One region of the Kushneria sp. AK178 genome, then DNA from elsewhere that is predicted to be linked to it. Evidence: predicted binding sites of a transcription regulator. Region 1 holds the regulator's gene; each other region holds the start of a gene.
The links. Region 1 encodes sigma-54, which starts transcription at its own class of promoters, with help from an activator protein. Its sites were predicted from a motif close to TGGCACNNNNNTTGCTNT; they were not measured.
Positions count from the first base shown of each region.

Region 2: M1D97_RS06125 (nitrate reductase) is a predicted target of sigma-54. The motif match lies at 3,529-3,546, and genes of this name have one in related genera.
Region 3: M1D97_RS01385 (ammonium transporter) is a predicted target of sigma-54. The motif match lies at 1,393-1,410, and genes of this name have one in related genera.

Region 1 is NZ_CP096381.1:2,175,976-2,180,961, forward strand. It holds gene lptC (LPS export ABC transporter periplasmic protein LptC) at 1-105, shown strand, start outside; gene lptA (lipopolysaccharide transport periplasmic protein LptA) at 147-701, shown strand; gene lptB (LPS export ABC transporter ATP-binding protein) at 701-1,426, shown strand; gene M1D97_RS09905 (RNA polymerase factor sigma-54) at 1,546-2,958, shown strand; gene hpf (ribosome hibernation-promoting factor, HPF/YfiA family) at 3,123-3,434, shown strand; gene M1D97_RS09915 (PTS sugar transporter subunit IIA) at 3,438-3,911, shown strand; gene rapZ (RNase adapter RapZ) at 3,923-4,819, shown strand; gene M1D97_RS09925 (HPr family phosphocarrier protein) at 4,806-4,986, shown strand, end outside.
Region 2 is NZ_CP096381.1:1,361,966-1,366,951, forward strand. It holds gene nirB (nitrite reductase large subunit NirB) at 1-1,959, opposite strand, end outside; gene M1D97_RS06120 (NAD(P)/FAD-dependent oxidoreductase) at 1,962-3,224, opposite strand; gene M1D97_RS06125 (nitrate reductase) at 3,695-4,986, shown strand, end outside.
Region 3 is NZ_CP096381.1:302,614-307,599, reverse strand. It holds gene M1D97_RS01395 (metallophosphoesterase) at 1-106, opposite strand, end outside; gene M1D97_RS01390 (accessory factor UbiK family protein) at 581-1,117, opposite strand; gene M1D97_RS01385 (ammonium transporter) at 1,577-2,824, shown strand; gene glnK (P-II family nitrogen regulator) at 3,028-3,366, shown strand; gene M1D97_RS01375 (FMN-dependent NADH-azoreductase) at 3,438-4,040, opposite strand; gene M1D97_RS01370 (ferredoxin--NADP reductase) at 4,190-4,986, opposite strand, start outside.

The DNA of each region.
Region 1 (4,986 bases):
AACGAGCAGCGCACCCGCGGCGACCGTTTTGACGGCTGGGTCAACGAGGATCGCATGACGCTCGAAGGCAATGTGCAGGGGTTGCACCCGCCCGTTGACCGATAATCGCCGCCTTTTTCAACCATGAATGATGACAAGGATCTCCCATGACGCGCCCTGTGCTGCTGTGTACCTCTGCCCTGCTGCTGGCACTGCTCGGCCAGCAGGCCATGGCCCTGGAAAGCGATCGCCAGAAGCCCATCAATATCGGCGCCGACGAGCTCAACATCGATAACCGCGCCGGCACGGCCGTCTATACCGGCACTGTCGAGGTCGATCAGGGCACCATGAAACTGCGCTCCAGCCGGGTCGAGCTGCAGCGGGCGCAGGGCGGCGGGCTGTCGAGTCTGACCGCCAACGGGGGCAGCGGCGGCCGCGCCTATATCGAACAGCAGCCGGCGCCCAATGACCCGCTCGCCAAGGGCTGGGGCAACACCATCATCTATCACGCTGGAGAGCGGCGGGTCGAGCTGATCGGCAACGCCGAGCTGCATCAAAGCGGGGACACCTTCAACGGCGGCTACGTGGAGTATTTCCTCGACTCCCGTCAGGTCAACGCCCGCGGCAGTCAGAGCGCTCAGGGCAGCAGCACTGGTGACAGCTCGGGCGGCCGCGTTCGCATGCAGCTCACTCCCGAGGATCAACAGGGCAGCAGCAATTAATGAAAACCCTTCACGCAGCCCATCTGGCCAAGAGCTTCAAGGGGCGCCGTGTCGTTCAGGACATCAGCCTGTCGATTCGACAGGGCGAGATCGTGGGACTGCTGGGCCCCAACGGGGCGGGCAAGACCACCTCGTTTTACATGATCGTGGGACTGATCCAGGCCGATGCCGGCCGTGTCGCCATCGACGACCTGGACCTGAGCCGCAGCCCGATGCACAAGCGCGCCCATGCCGGCATCAGCTATCTGCCGCAGGAAGCCTCCATCTTTCGCAAGCTCTCGGTGGCCGACAACATCATGGCCATTCTCGAGACGCGCAAGGACCTTGATCGCCAACAGCGCCGCGACCGTCTCGATCAGCTGCTCGAGGAGTTCAGCATCACCCATATCCGCGACAACATGGGCATGAGCCTTTCCGGCGGCGAGCGCCGGCGTGTCGAGATCGCCCGGGCACTCGCCATCGAGCCGGCCTTCATTCTGCTTGATGAACCCTTTGCCGGTGTGGATCCCATCTCGGTCGGCGAGATCAAGGGCATCATCCGCCAGCTCCGCACCCGCGGCATCGGCGTGTTGATTACCGATCACAACGTGCGTGAAACGCTCGACATCTGCGATAACGCCTATATCGTCGGCAGCGGCCTGATCATTGCCGAAGGCGATGCCAACGCCGTGCTGAACAACCAGCACGTCCGCGATGTCTATCTGGGCCACGAGTTTCGCCTTTGACCTCATCGGCTTACCGACCGATGGCACGGTATTTGCAACATGTAACGCCTTCAGCACTTGCAAGGTCGCCGCGGACTGGATAGCGTGGCATCAAACGTTGGCGACCGGGCGTTATAACCATGATGAAACCCGCCTTACAGCTACGCACTGGCACCCAGCTCACCATGACGCCGCAGCTGCAGCAGGCCATCCACCTGCTGCAGCTGTCCACGCTGGATCTGCAGCAGGAGCTTCAGATGGCGCTGGAGAGCAACCCGCTGCTGGATGTCGAGGAAGAGCAGAGCATCGAACCGCCGGAAACGCCGGCAGACCGGGAGGACTGGGCCGACAGTATCCCCGAGGAGCTGCCGCTGGATGCCCGCTGGGACGATGTGTATACCAACGGCCCCGCGCCGGGCGCCGCGGAAGACGGCTGGAATATCGAGCACAACGCCGTGGCCACCGATCTGGCCTCGCACGTGCGCGAGCAGATCGCGCTGATGGACATGGACGCGCGCGAGCAGCTGATCACCGATACCCTGCTGGACGCACTGGCGCCCAGCGGCTATCTCGGCACGGACCTGGAGGAGCTGGCCGGCGGGCTGCGTCAGCAGGGCCTGAACGATCTCGTCCAGACCGAGATGGAGCACATGCTGGCGCGACTGCAGCAGTGTGACCCCACGGGCGTCTTTGCCCGTGATCTGCGCGAGTGTCTGCTGCTGCAGCTCGATCAGTTACCCGCTGACACGCCCTGGCTTGCCCAGACCCGCCGCATGGTCCGCCAGTTTCTCGAGCCGCTGGGACAGAATGATCGCCGCCTGCTCAAGCGTCGCCTGAACCTCGACGACCAGGCGCTCGATGACGTGATCGCCACCATACGCGCGCTCAATCCGCGTCCCGGCGCGGCCTTTGAAGATGTCGATCAGCATCTTGTGACCCCGGATCTGATCCTGCGACATCACCCCCGCCACGGCTGGCAGGTCGAGCTCAATCAAAACGCCCTGCCGCGGCTTCGTATCCAGCCCGACTATGCCGCCCTGGTGCGCCGCGCCGACAAAAGCGAGGACAACACCTTTCTCAAGCAGCATCTTCAGGAGGCGCGCTGGCTGCTCAAGAGCCTGTCGAGCCGCAATGATACCCTGCTGCGCGTGGGCCAGGAGATCATGACGCGTCAGGCAGACTTTATCGAACACGGGGATGAGGCCCTCAAGCCCATGGTTCTGGCCGATATTGCCCGGGCCGTGGACATGCATGAATCCACCATTTCGCGCGTGACAACCCGCAAATACATTCATACCCCGCGCGGCGTCATGGAGCTCAAGTATTTCTTCTCGAGCCATGTCGGCCAGGAGGGTGATGCTCACGCCAGTACGGCCATTCGCGCCCGGATACGCAAGCTCATTGGTGATGAAACACCGCGACGTCCGCTGTCCGATGCCCGGCTGGTACAGCTGCTGGCCGACAGCGGCATCATGGTGGCCAGACGCACCGTGGCCAAGTATCGCGAGGCGATGGGTATTCCCTCCTCCAGCGAGCGCAAGCGACTGGCCTGAATCACGTGATATGACATGTCCGACAGTCCTGGAACAAATAACGCCACGATTCAGGGTTTGCGCCAACGGGAAAAGCGTTACAATCTGATGGTAGCCGGAGAGGCTTGCAGGTCCGGCAGCCTGGCCAGGCTGTCGGTTATCCGTTTCGATTCAGGGAGCATGCCATGCAGGTAAATATTACCGGGCACCACGTCGAACTGACCGATGCACTGCGCGAGCACGTCAATCAAAAGCTTGCCAAACTGGAACGCCACTATGACAACATCACCAACGTCCAGGTGACCCTGTCTGTCGAAAAGGAGCGCCAGCAGGCTGCGGCCACGCTCCACGCCGCCGGTGCCGAGCTTCACGCCCAGGCCGAGCAGGAAGACCTTTATGTTGCCATCGACGCCTTGACCGAGAAGCTTGATCGTCAGCTGCTCAAGCACAAGGAAAAAACACAGGCCCGCTCCCAGGGCAACGGCAAATACCTGTAACCCATGACACTTGACCAGATACTCCCTTTCGACCGAGTCCTGTTTGATGTGGAAGGCGGCAGTAAAAAGCGTGTGCTGGAATTTTTCAGCGGGTTCATCTCACAAAACATTCCCAGTCTCGACAGTCAGGAAGTCTTTACCCGTCTGATCAGCAGGGAACGTCTGGGGAGCACCGGCGTGGGGAATGGCGTGGCCATTCCCCATGCACGCAACTCGCACTGCCGTCAGCCGCTGGCCGGATTCATGCGTCTTCAGCAGGCCGTGGATTTCGATGCCATCGATGGCGAGCCTGTCGATCTGCTGTTTGTCCTGCTGGTCCCTGAAACCGCCGAGGACACGCACCTGTCTCTGCTGGCACAGATTGCTGAAGTCATGAACGCCGCCGAGACCCGTCACGCCCTGCGTAATGCCCGGGATGCGCAGGAACTTCACGACATCCTGATGCAGGCCATCAGCCAACTTTCCACGCGAGTATAAGCCGCATGGCCATGGAACTTGTTATCGTCAGTGGACGCTCCGGTTCCGGTAAATCCATTGCGCTGCAGGCGCTGGAAGATCAGGGCTTTTACGCCATCGACAATCTTCCGGCGATGCTTCTCTCTGCCCTGGTCGACGAACTTCAGGCCGGCAGTCCACACCGCAATCGGGTCGCGGTCAGCATCGATGCCCGCAACCTGCCCGACGCGCTCGAGCGCTTTCCGGAGCTTCTGGAAGCCCTCTCCACACGCGGCATTCACTGCCGGGTGGTCTATCTGACGGCAGACTCCCGCGTCCTGCTGGAGCGCTATGCCGCCACCCGACGACGTCATCCGCTCACGCGGGAGACCCAGATGACACTGGCCGAGGCGATCGAGGCGGAGCATCAGTTTCTCTCTCCCCTGCGCCATACGGCCGATCTGATCATCGATACCTCCGCTCAGTCGGTGCACGATCTAAGACGCCGTGTGGCCGAGCAGGTGGCGCGTCACGACATCAACGATCTGACGCTGACCTTTGAATCCTTCGGTTTCAAGCGCGGCGTGCCGCTGGATGCCGACATGGTGTTTGACGTGCGCTGTCTGCCCAACCCCTACTGGGATCCGCGCTATCGAACCCAGACCGGGCAGGACGATGACGTGATCGCCTTTCTGGAGGCCCACGATGAAGTCAGGGCGATGTTCGGCGACATCTGTCAGTGGCTGGAACGCTGGCTGCCCTCCTACCTGGCCAGTCATCGCAGCTATCTGACCGTGGCCATTGGCTGTACCGGCGGCCAGCACCGCTCGGTCTATCTGGCCGAGCAGCTTGGCGAGCACTTTGCCGACCAGTTCCCGGCCGTGCGCATTCGCCATCGTGAGCTGACCATCCAGCGCGCTGTCAGCGAGGCGGGTGATGCTTCAGCGTGACCTGACACTGACCAATCGTCGCGGACTGCACGCCCGGGCTGCCACACGGCTGGTGCAGTGCTGTCAGCCCTTTGAGTCGCGTGTCACGGTCTGTCATGGCGAGAGATGTGCCGATGCCGCCAACATCATGTCCCTTCTGATGCTGGCCGCGCCCTGTACCAGCGTGG
Region 2 (4,986 bases), 810 kb from region 1:
CACCGTCCGAATGGATTTGCCGTAGGCGTGGCCGGTCTCGAAGCCGGCGTTGATCAACTCCTCCCAGATATCCGGCAGCTCGTGAAGCTCGGCGCCGAAAAGATCGATGCGCTGGCCGCCGGTGATCTTGGTGTAGAGGTCATATTTTTTGGCCACTTCCCCCAGCGCGACCAGCTTGTCGGGGGTGATCTCGCCGCCGGCGACCCGGGGCATGACCGAGTAGGTGCCGTTTTTCTGCATGTTGGCCATGAAGGTGTCGTTGGTGTCCTGCAGCGCCACGTTCTGCGGGTCCATGATCGGCTGGTTCCAGCAGGTGGCGAGAATCGAGCCGATGGTCGGCTTGCAGATATCGCACCCCAGCCCGTGGCCGTGCTTTTCCAGCAGCTCGTCAAAGGAGGTGATCTCCTCGACGCGTACCAGGGCGTAGAGTTCCTGACGGGTGTACTGGAAGTGCTCGCAGAGGCTTTTGTCCACTTCCATGCCGCGGGACTCGAGCTCGTGCTCGAACACCTGCTTCAAGAGTGCTGCGCAGCCGCCGCAGCCGGTGCTGGCCTTTGTCTCGATCTTGAGGGCGGCAATGTCGGCGCAGCCTTCGTCAACGGCCCGGCACACCGCGCCCTTGGTGACGTTGTGACACGAGCAGACCATGGCGGTGTCGGGCAGGGCATCGGCGCCCAGCATCAACGCGCCACCCTCGCTTTGCGGCAGGATCAGGGCGGCCGGGTCCTCGGGCAGATCGATGCCATTCTGGACGTACTGCAGCAGGGTGTCGTAGTAGCTGTTATCGCCGACCAGGATCGCTCCCAGTGCCTTCTTGCCATCGCTTGAGACCACCAGTCGGCGATAGCCGCTGCCGGCCTCGTCGATCCAGCGATAGCTTTTGGCCCCCTCGGTGGTGGCGAAGGCGTCGCCGATCGAGCCCACATCGACGCCCAGCAGCTTGAGCTTGGTCGACATGTCCGCGCCGCTGAAGGGCTCACATACATCGGTGAGACAGCCGGCCACGGTGCGCGCCATGGTGTAGCCCGGCGCCACCAGGCCGAAGATCTGCCCGTTCCACAGGGCGCATTCGCCGATGGCAAAGATCTCCGGATCGGAGGTGCGACAGGTCTCGTCGATGACAATACCGCCGCGCTCGCCGATCTCCAGACCGCAGTCGCGGGCAAGCCCATCCTGCGGACGAATGCCGGCGGAAAAGAGCACCAGATCGGTATCAAGATGATCACCATTCTGGAAGTTCATGCGGTAGGCGTACTCGCCGTCCGGCGTGGCCGCGATCTCTTCGGTGGCCTGTCCGGTGTGAACGCCCACACCCAGCGCCTCGATGCGCTCGCGCAGGGCCGTACCGCCCTGATCATCGAGCTGGACCGGCATCAGGCGCGGGGCGAACTCCACCACGTGAGCTTCAAGCCCGAGGGATTTGAGCGCGTTGGCCGCTTCAAGCCCCAAAAGGCCACCGCCGATCACCACGCCGCGGCGGGCATGGGCGGCGTGGTCGCGAATGGCGTCGAGATCGTCCAGCGTGCGATAGACCAGTCTGGCCTGCGGGTGTTCGCTGACCTCCGGCCCCGGGATCGGCGGCACAAAGGGATACGAGCCGGTGGCGATAATCAGGCTGTCGTAGGCCAGGCGTCCCTCGGGGGTAATGATCTCCCCCCGGTTGCGATCGATGCTCGAGATGCGCACGCCCAGATGCAGCGAGATGCCGTGCGTGTCGTGCAGATCGGCTTCGCCCAGGGCGAGGGCATCGGCGTCCTTGCCGGAGAAATACTCCGACAGGTGCACGCGGTCATAGGCGCGGTGGCGCTCGTCGCCGAAGACGTGAATCTGATAGCGCTGTGTCGCGCCGCGTTCGATCAGCTGTTCGACGCAGTGGTGGCCCACCATGCCGTTGCCGATGATGACGAGCTGTTTTTTCTCTTCCTGAATCGTCTCTGGGTGAATCGTCAGGTTCTGCATGATCAGGCAGCCTCCTCAAGCTGTTGGATGGCATCCGTGGCGCCAAAGAGCAGGGTGTCGCGACAGGGCGAGAGATCGTTTTGATCCAGGCTCTGGCGAAAATACCAGGGGCCATCCCGGGTATCGCCGTAGAGCACGGCGCCGACAAGTCGGTTATTGCGCAGAATCAGGCGGCGGTAGTCGCCGTGGGCGGCATCGAGATAGCGCAGCACCTCGTCGTCGGGGGCGTTTTCCAGTGCGCCGAAGGCGTAAAGCTCGACGCCGCTGACCTTGAGCCGGGTCGCGCTGGGTGTCAGGGCGTAGCGCCGATCACCGCCGCAGAGCCGGTCGGCCAGCACCTCGACCTGCGCCCAGATGGGGTCGACCAGGCCAAAGGTGGTGCGCTCGAACTCACAGCATTCGCCCAGCGCCATGATGGATGCGTCGCTGGTGGTCAGGGTGTCGTCCACGCGGATCGCCCGATCCCCGGCCAGGCCCGCCTCGAACCCGGGCTCGGCGTTGGGCACGATGCCGGCGGCGACCACCACCAGTCCGGCCTCGAGATAGTCGCCGTCATCCAGCGTCACGCCGGCGACATGGGTGCCATCAGCGCTGTCATAAGCGACGGGGTGGCGCTCGAGACGCAGTGTCAGACCACGGCTCTGGAGCTCTTCAAGCAGCAGGTCGGCGGCGCGATCATCCAGCTGGCGGTTCATCAGATGCGCGGCGCGATGCACCACGGTGACCTCCAGACCGCGCTTGCGCAGCCCTTCGGCCGCCTCGAGTCCCAGCAGCCCGCCGCCGATTACCACGGCGCGATGCGTGCGCTCTTCGGCCGCCATCAGCGAGGCCACATCCTCGGTGGTGCGAAAGCCGTGGATACCGGCCAGCCCGGCGCCGGGCAGATCGAAAAGGCGCGCGCGCGAGCCGGTGGCGATGATCAGGCGGTCGTAGCCGTGATGCTCACCGCGGTCGTCGATGATCTGTCGCGCCGCCCGATCGATGGCAGTGATGCGCCGGCCGCAGTGCAGCCTGATGTTGTGGGCCTCGAACCAGTCCCGGTTGCGCAGGCTGATTGCCGCCTCGTTGACCTCGCCGGCCAGCAGGGGCGAGAGCAGGATGCGGTTGTAGGCCGGGGTGCCTTCATCGCCGAAGACGTGAATCTCCGGCGGCCGCTCGGGCCGGGTCACCAGCGCTTCCAGCAGACGCTGGGTGGCCATGCCGTTGCCGATAATGAGCACGCGCTGCGGGGTAGCGTTGGGTTGGGTGTCACAAAGCGTTGCCATGGGGGCTCTCCCGGCGTGATCGACATGCGGTTGCCTGTTGGTCGATGCAGCAGGCGGTCCTTGAGGGGCGCAGCGCACCGACGATTGTGCGCATGACCAAGCGAAAGCCGTGCCAGAAAGCGGAGAAGGCTTTGATTTCAATCGTTTTACGAGCGTACTTGCTGGCGAGTGGTGCAGCGCGGGCGTTTGATGTCACCAGGAGGGTGCAGCCGGTACGAAGGCGGGCATCCTTTGGTGCATCGAGCCCATACAACGCCCGAACCCGGTGCGGCAGCGCCTTCCTGTCACGGTAAAAACCCTGTTCTGGCCCGGATATTGCTCGTTCAGGCTATCAATACGGGTCGCGCCTTTTTTGATGGATGTCAGATTTTTCCGCATTGAGGTAGACCAATGTCGATGACAGGCGTGGCATGAAAGGGTTGACAGAAATGCCCGGCTGAAGGGCGTTGCCTGCCGTGGAGGAGAACCTTATGGAAACGACCACTACCTGCCCCTACTGCGGGGTCGGCTGCGGTGTGGTGGCTCAACATGACACCGGGCGCTGCGACACGCTTGCGGGCGTGACAGGCGACAAAACGCACCCGGCCAATGAGGGGCGGCTCTGCGTCAAGGGCTCGGCGCTGGCGCAAACGCTGGGTCACGAGGGGCGTTTGATGCACCCCCGGATCGAGGGGCGTGATGTTAGCTGGGACAGGGCGCTCTCTGAGGTCGCCTCGCGGCTGAATGCCATCCGCGCGCATCACGGCGGGGGTGCCATTGCCGGCTATCTCTCCGGTCAGCTGCTGACCGAGGACTATTACATTGCCAACAAGTTCTTCAAGGGCTTTGTGGGCACGCCGCACGTGGATACCAACTCGCGACTGTGCATGGCCTCGGCGGTGGCGGGCTACAAGCGGGCCTTTGGCGCGGACGCCGTGCCCTGCTGCTATGAGGATCTGGAAACGGCGGAGCTGGTGGTACTGACCGGCAGCAATCTGGCCTGGAATCACCCGGTGCTCTATCAGCGCCTGCGCGCGGCCAAAAGCCGCAATCCGTTGATGCGGATCGTGGTCATCGACCCGCGGGTGACCGATACCTGCGAGCTGGCCGATCTCTATCTGCCGGTGCGTGCCGGCAGCGATATTGCGCTCTTCAATGGCCTGCTGAGCTATATGGCGGGCAAGGGCAGGCTGGATCGTGGCTTCATCGAGCACCATACCGAAGGGTTTGATGACGCACTGGCGGCGGCGCAGCAGGAGGTGCCGGACATCGACACCGCCGCCGAACGATGCGGCGTTGATGCCGAGCGACTGGAGACCTTCTACTACTGGTTTGCCACTCAGCTGCACGTGGTGACGCTCTACTCCCAGGGCATCAACCAGTCGAGCAGCGGCACCGATCGGGTCAATGCCATCATCAACTGCCATCTGGCCGGCGGCAGTATCGGCCTGCCGGGGGCGGGCCCCTTTTCGATTACCGGCCAGCCCAACGCCATGGGCGGGCGCGAGGTCGGCGGGCTGGCCAACCAGCTGGCAGCGCACATGGATTATCACACCCCCGGCGCGCTGAATCGGGTGACACGCTTCTGGACTACGCCCCATCAGGTACCAACGTTACCCGACTCGCCCGGTTACAAGGCGCTTGAACTTGTTGAAGCGATCGAGCGCGGCGAGGTTCAGGCGCTGTGGATCATGGCCACCAATCCGCTGGTCAGCCTGCCGGATGCCAACCGGGTGCGCGCCGCCATTCAACAGTGCCCGCTGGTGATTGTCTCCGAGTGCAT
Region 3 (4,986 bases), 1.6 Mb from region 1:
GCAGTACCAGCGCCAGCGCCAGCTTGATCCAGAGGGGCGCCGTCAGCGGCGCCAGACAGCGAAGAACGACAATACACCAGGGCAGAGCAGTCATCAGGTGGAGCATGGGTCACGACTCTTGTAATCGGCTACGGCCCCGAAAGGATAGCGGACGAACGAACCGCGCATCATCCAGAAGTCGCATACTACTGTCCTGACGCGATAAGGCTGGGCCAGGCCAGCGCCGCCGACGCCCGGCAGCACTGCGGTGATCGCCGCCGGCCGGGTTACGCGCGGGCAGCCACAATGCGTCGATAAAAGGCAATACAGACCACAGCCACTATCCCCGGCTCCCCGGCACCAGTACCGACAGGCGGGCCGTTTCGCAGGAGTATCGCCGTCATCACTGGCGCGCACCGTGACGGTGCCCGGAAAACTTTTCAGGCCTTGAGACATGTCGTAAGGAGGGGGTCACTTCATTGGCAGGGCCTGCGCCGAGCCCCGACGGTCATGTGAGGCCGTGACCAATGCATCGCGCCATCGCATGACACAACAGCACCGCCCGGGGGCGGTGCTGGCAAACCGGGCTTATCGAGCGTTATCAGTCCGCCGTGCCCTGACCGCTCTGGTCGTCGGCACCGGAGGCGCGCTTGCCGCTGCCGCGGGTGGTCTTGCCGGTCGATTTTGACGCCGCAGCGCCGGCGGTCGTCTTGCCGGCGGCGCTTGTCGGCGCATCATCGCTGTCGGCGGCCTTGTCGGTCGAATCGACTGCGGCAGCCGGCGCGTCGTGTTCACCGGCCAGACGCTCGGCTTCGGCGGCCGTATTGGCACCGCCGGGGGCAGCCGCGGCACTCATCTCGGAGGGCGTGGCGCCGGCAGTGGACTGACCATCACGCTCGTCGAGCGCGGCTTCCAGTCGGGCCACCTGCTTTTCAAGATCCTCCACGCGCGAGCGGGTGCGCTGCAGCACCTCCATCATGACATCGAAATCCTCGCGCGAGACCAGTTCCATGCGATCGAAGGCGCTGCGCATGGCGCTTTGTACCGTGCGCTGGATCTCTTCAGGCCCGCGGGAGACGTCCTGCAGCCGCTCGCCCACCTGCTGCGCCATGCGTCCAAAAATATCGTGCTTTGCCATGTCTGCCCTTCCTTTGATTGTCTGCGTTCCCGAAATGAGAGGGTCGGCCACACCGCACCCCGCTAGGCATGCCGACAGTACCTGCCTACAGGATACGCAACATGACGGCGAAACGCCCAAAAACCGCATCGCACCAAAAGTGGGCGCTTCGGGGTGGCGGCCATGCCATTTTAGTGCGCTCCGGGTGCCCTTATGCGCAATGATGGTGCTTACACAACGTTACCGACACCTTGCACTCTTCGTAACCCGCTGTTTTAAAAGCCATGACGAGAGACTGGCACACTGCCTGCCATGCCATGGGAGGCGTCGGTCAGCCTGATCAGGACCAGGGCGCAGCGCGCATCACGGCGGCCGTGCCCCCTGATGGGACGCCTTTCATGACATGTCCCGTGTCATCCGACTTCGTACCGGCGCGTGGTACTGACGCCGTCCAGACCCCGGCTGCAAGGATATAAACACATGAACGAACTTGTAGAAGTGCAGTACGCACTTGATACCTTTTACTTTCTGATCTGCGGTGCGCTGGTGCTGTGGATGGCCGCCGGCTTCTCGATGCTGGAAGCCGGCATGGTCCGGGCCAAGAACACCACCGAGATCCTGACCAAGAACATGGCGCTGTTTGCGATTGCCAGCACCATGTACATGCTCATCGGCTACCACATCGTCTATCTGGGCGATGGCGGCAGCATCCTGCCCGATTTCGGCTTTCTGATCGGTGCCGAAAACAGCGTGGACGGCGTGCTCTCGAGCGGGGGCGATACCTATTATGCCGCCCGCTCGGACTTCTTCTTTCAGGTGGTGTTCGTGGCCACCGCCATGTCGATCGTCTCCGGGGCCGTGGCCGAGCGCATGAAGCTCTGGTCCTTTCTGCTGTTTGCGGTGTTCATGACCGGTCTGATCTACCCGGTTCAGGCCTACTGGTCCTGGGGCGGCGGCTTTCTGGATGAAGCCGGTTTCAGCGATTACGCCGGTTCCGGCATCGTGCATCTGTGCGGTGCGGCCGCGGCACTGGCCGGCGTACTGGTACTGGGCCCCCGCAAGGGCAAATACGGCAAGAACGGCGCCATCAACGCCATTCCCGGCGCCAACATGCCGCTGGCCACGCTGGGCACCTTCATCCTGTGGCTGGGCTGGCTGGGCTTTAACGGCGGCTCGGAACTCAAGCTCTCCGACATCAGCAGCGCCAATGCCGTCGCCCAGGTCTTTGCCAATACCAATGCCGCGGCCAGCGGCGGCGTGATTGCCGCGCTGATCCTGGCCCGTCTGTGGTTTCGCAAGGCCGATCTCACCATGGGCCTCAACGGCGCGCTGGCCGGTCTTGTGGCCATCACCGCCGGCCCCTCGGCTCCGAGCATCCTGGCCGCCACCCTGGTCGGCGCCGTCGGCGGGCTGCTGGTGGTGTTCGCCATCGTGGCGCTCGACAAGCTGCGCATCGATGATCCGGTCGGCGCCATCTCGGTGCACGGCGTCGTCGGTATCTGGGGACTGCTGGCCGTGCCGCTGACCGATGATGCCGCCGGTTTTAGTGCGCAGCTGCTGGGCATGGCGGTGATCTTCATCTGGACCTTCGGGGCAAGCCTTGCCGTCTGGCTGGTCATCCGGCTGGTCATGGGGCTGCGCGTCAGCGAGGAGGAAGAGTATGAAGGCGTGGATGTCGCTGAATGCGGCCTGGAGGCCTATCCTGAATTCACCGGCGGCAAGCGCTAGGCGCTGTACGGCTCGGGCACCCCTGCGGGTGCCCCTGCCATGGGCTGGCGCATGAAGGCCGCCGCCACCATGGTCACATGGCAGCAGGATCTGGTCTCCGGGTGCAATCATGCTTTTTCAAACCGGCAACCGGCACTGTATGCTTGAGCGACAGGGGCGCCGGCCCTGCCCAAATCAAAGACGATCAGGTGAGGACACGAAAGATGAAACTGGTATCTGCCATCATCAAACCCTTCAAGCTTGACGACGTGCGTGAGTCCCTCTCGGAGGTCGGCGTACAGGGGATTACCGTCACGGAAGTCAAGGGCTTCGGTCGTCAGAAGGGCCATACCGAGCTCTATCGCGGCGCGGAGTACGTGGTCGACTTCCTGCCCAAGGTCAAGATCGAGGTGGCCGTGGACGATGCCATGGTCGATCAGATCATCGACGCCATCACCTCGGTGGCCAACACCGGCAAGATCGGTGATGGCAAGATCTTCGTGGCGCCGCTGGAGCAGGTCATCCGTATCCGTACCGGCGAGACCGGTCAGGACGCCGTCTGATCGTCGCCCGGGGTACGGCCATGAAAAAACCCGCCGATCGGCGGGTTTTTTTCATGATCATGTGACGCGGCTTACAGCGACAGGGCGTCGATGTCCGCACGCGCCGAACTGCGCGCCGTGCTGACCGCCTCCTCGCCCATGCCCAGCCCCTCGGCGTAGATGAACTCGATGTCGGTCATGCCGAGAAAGCCCAGGAAAGTGCGCAGATAGGGCGTGACCAGGTCCTGTTCGGTATCGCGGTGCAGCCCGCCCCGCGTGGTCAAAACGATGACGCGCTTGCCGGTGATAAAGCCTTCGGGGCCCTGCTCGGTGTAGCGAAAGGTGACCCCGGCCCGTGCCACGAAGTCACACCAGGTCTTGAGCTGGGTCGGGATATTGAAGTTATACATCGGCGCCGTGATGACGATGGTGTCATGATTCTTCAACTCCTCGACCAGCGTATCCGACAGCGCCAGCGCGTCCTCCTGAGCCGGTGTCGGCTCGGCCACGCTGCCACGCAGGGCGGCCATCAGCTCGGCGTCCAGCACCTCGACGGGCGTGGCGGCCAGGTCACGCACGGTGGCGCTGCCGGCGCCGTGACGGCTTTCGAAACGATCCATCAGATAGTCCGCCAGCTGGCTGGACTGGGAGTGTTCACCAAGAATGCTGGATTTGAGAATCAGTGCGTTTGACATGCGTTCATCCGGAAAAGTGGCGCCCAAAAGGCGAGTGGCGTGACTTTACAGGCTCATCAAATCGACTGTGAAGCGCAAACATTGCCGTTTTGCATTCGTTTTAATCGAATGGCGCGACCATCAAGGCCGCGCCTTTTGCGCCCCGTTGCCTACTTCTCGACGAAGGCGCGCTCGATGACGTAGTCGCCCGGCTCGCCCATGCGCGGCGAGATGGTAAAGCCCAGCTCGTCCAGCACCTGGCTGCTCTCCTCGAGCATCGCCGGGCTGCCGCAGATCATGGCGCGGTCGTGCTCGGGGTCCAGCTGCGGCAGACCAATATCGGCGGCCAGCTTGCCGGAGCGGATGTGATCGGTTAGTCGGCCCATGGTGTGGAAGTCCTCACGGGTGACGGTCGGGTAGTAGATCAGCTTGTCGCTGATCTCCTCGCCCAGAAACTCGTGATTGGGCAGGTCACGGGTAATGAATTCCTGATAGGCCAGCTCGCTGACGGTGCGCACGCCGTGAATCAGGATCACCTTGTCAAAGCGCTCGTAGGCTTCCGGGTCCTGAATCAGGCTTAGAAATGGCGCCAGCCCTGTGCCGGTGGAGAGCATGTAGAGATGGCGCCCTTCCTTCAGGTCATCGAGCACCAGCGTGCCGGTCGGCTTGCGGCTGACCAGCAGCGAATCGCCCACCTGCAGGTGCTGAAGCCTCGAGGTCAGCGGGCCGTCCTGCACCTTGATCGAAAAGAACTCCAGATGCTCTTCCCAGTTGGGGCTGGCGATCGAGTAGGCGCGCGTCAGCGGCTTGCCATCGACCTCGAGCCCGATCATCACGAACTGGCCGTTCTTGAAACGCAGGCTGTCCTCGCGGGTGGTGCAAAAGCTGAACAGCGAATCGTTCCAGTGATGAACGCTCAGGACTTCGGTGGTAGCAAACTTGCTGGACACGTTGGAGAACTCCCTGA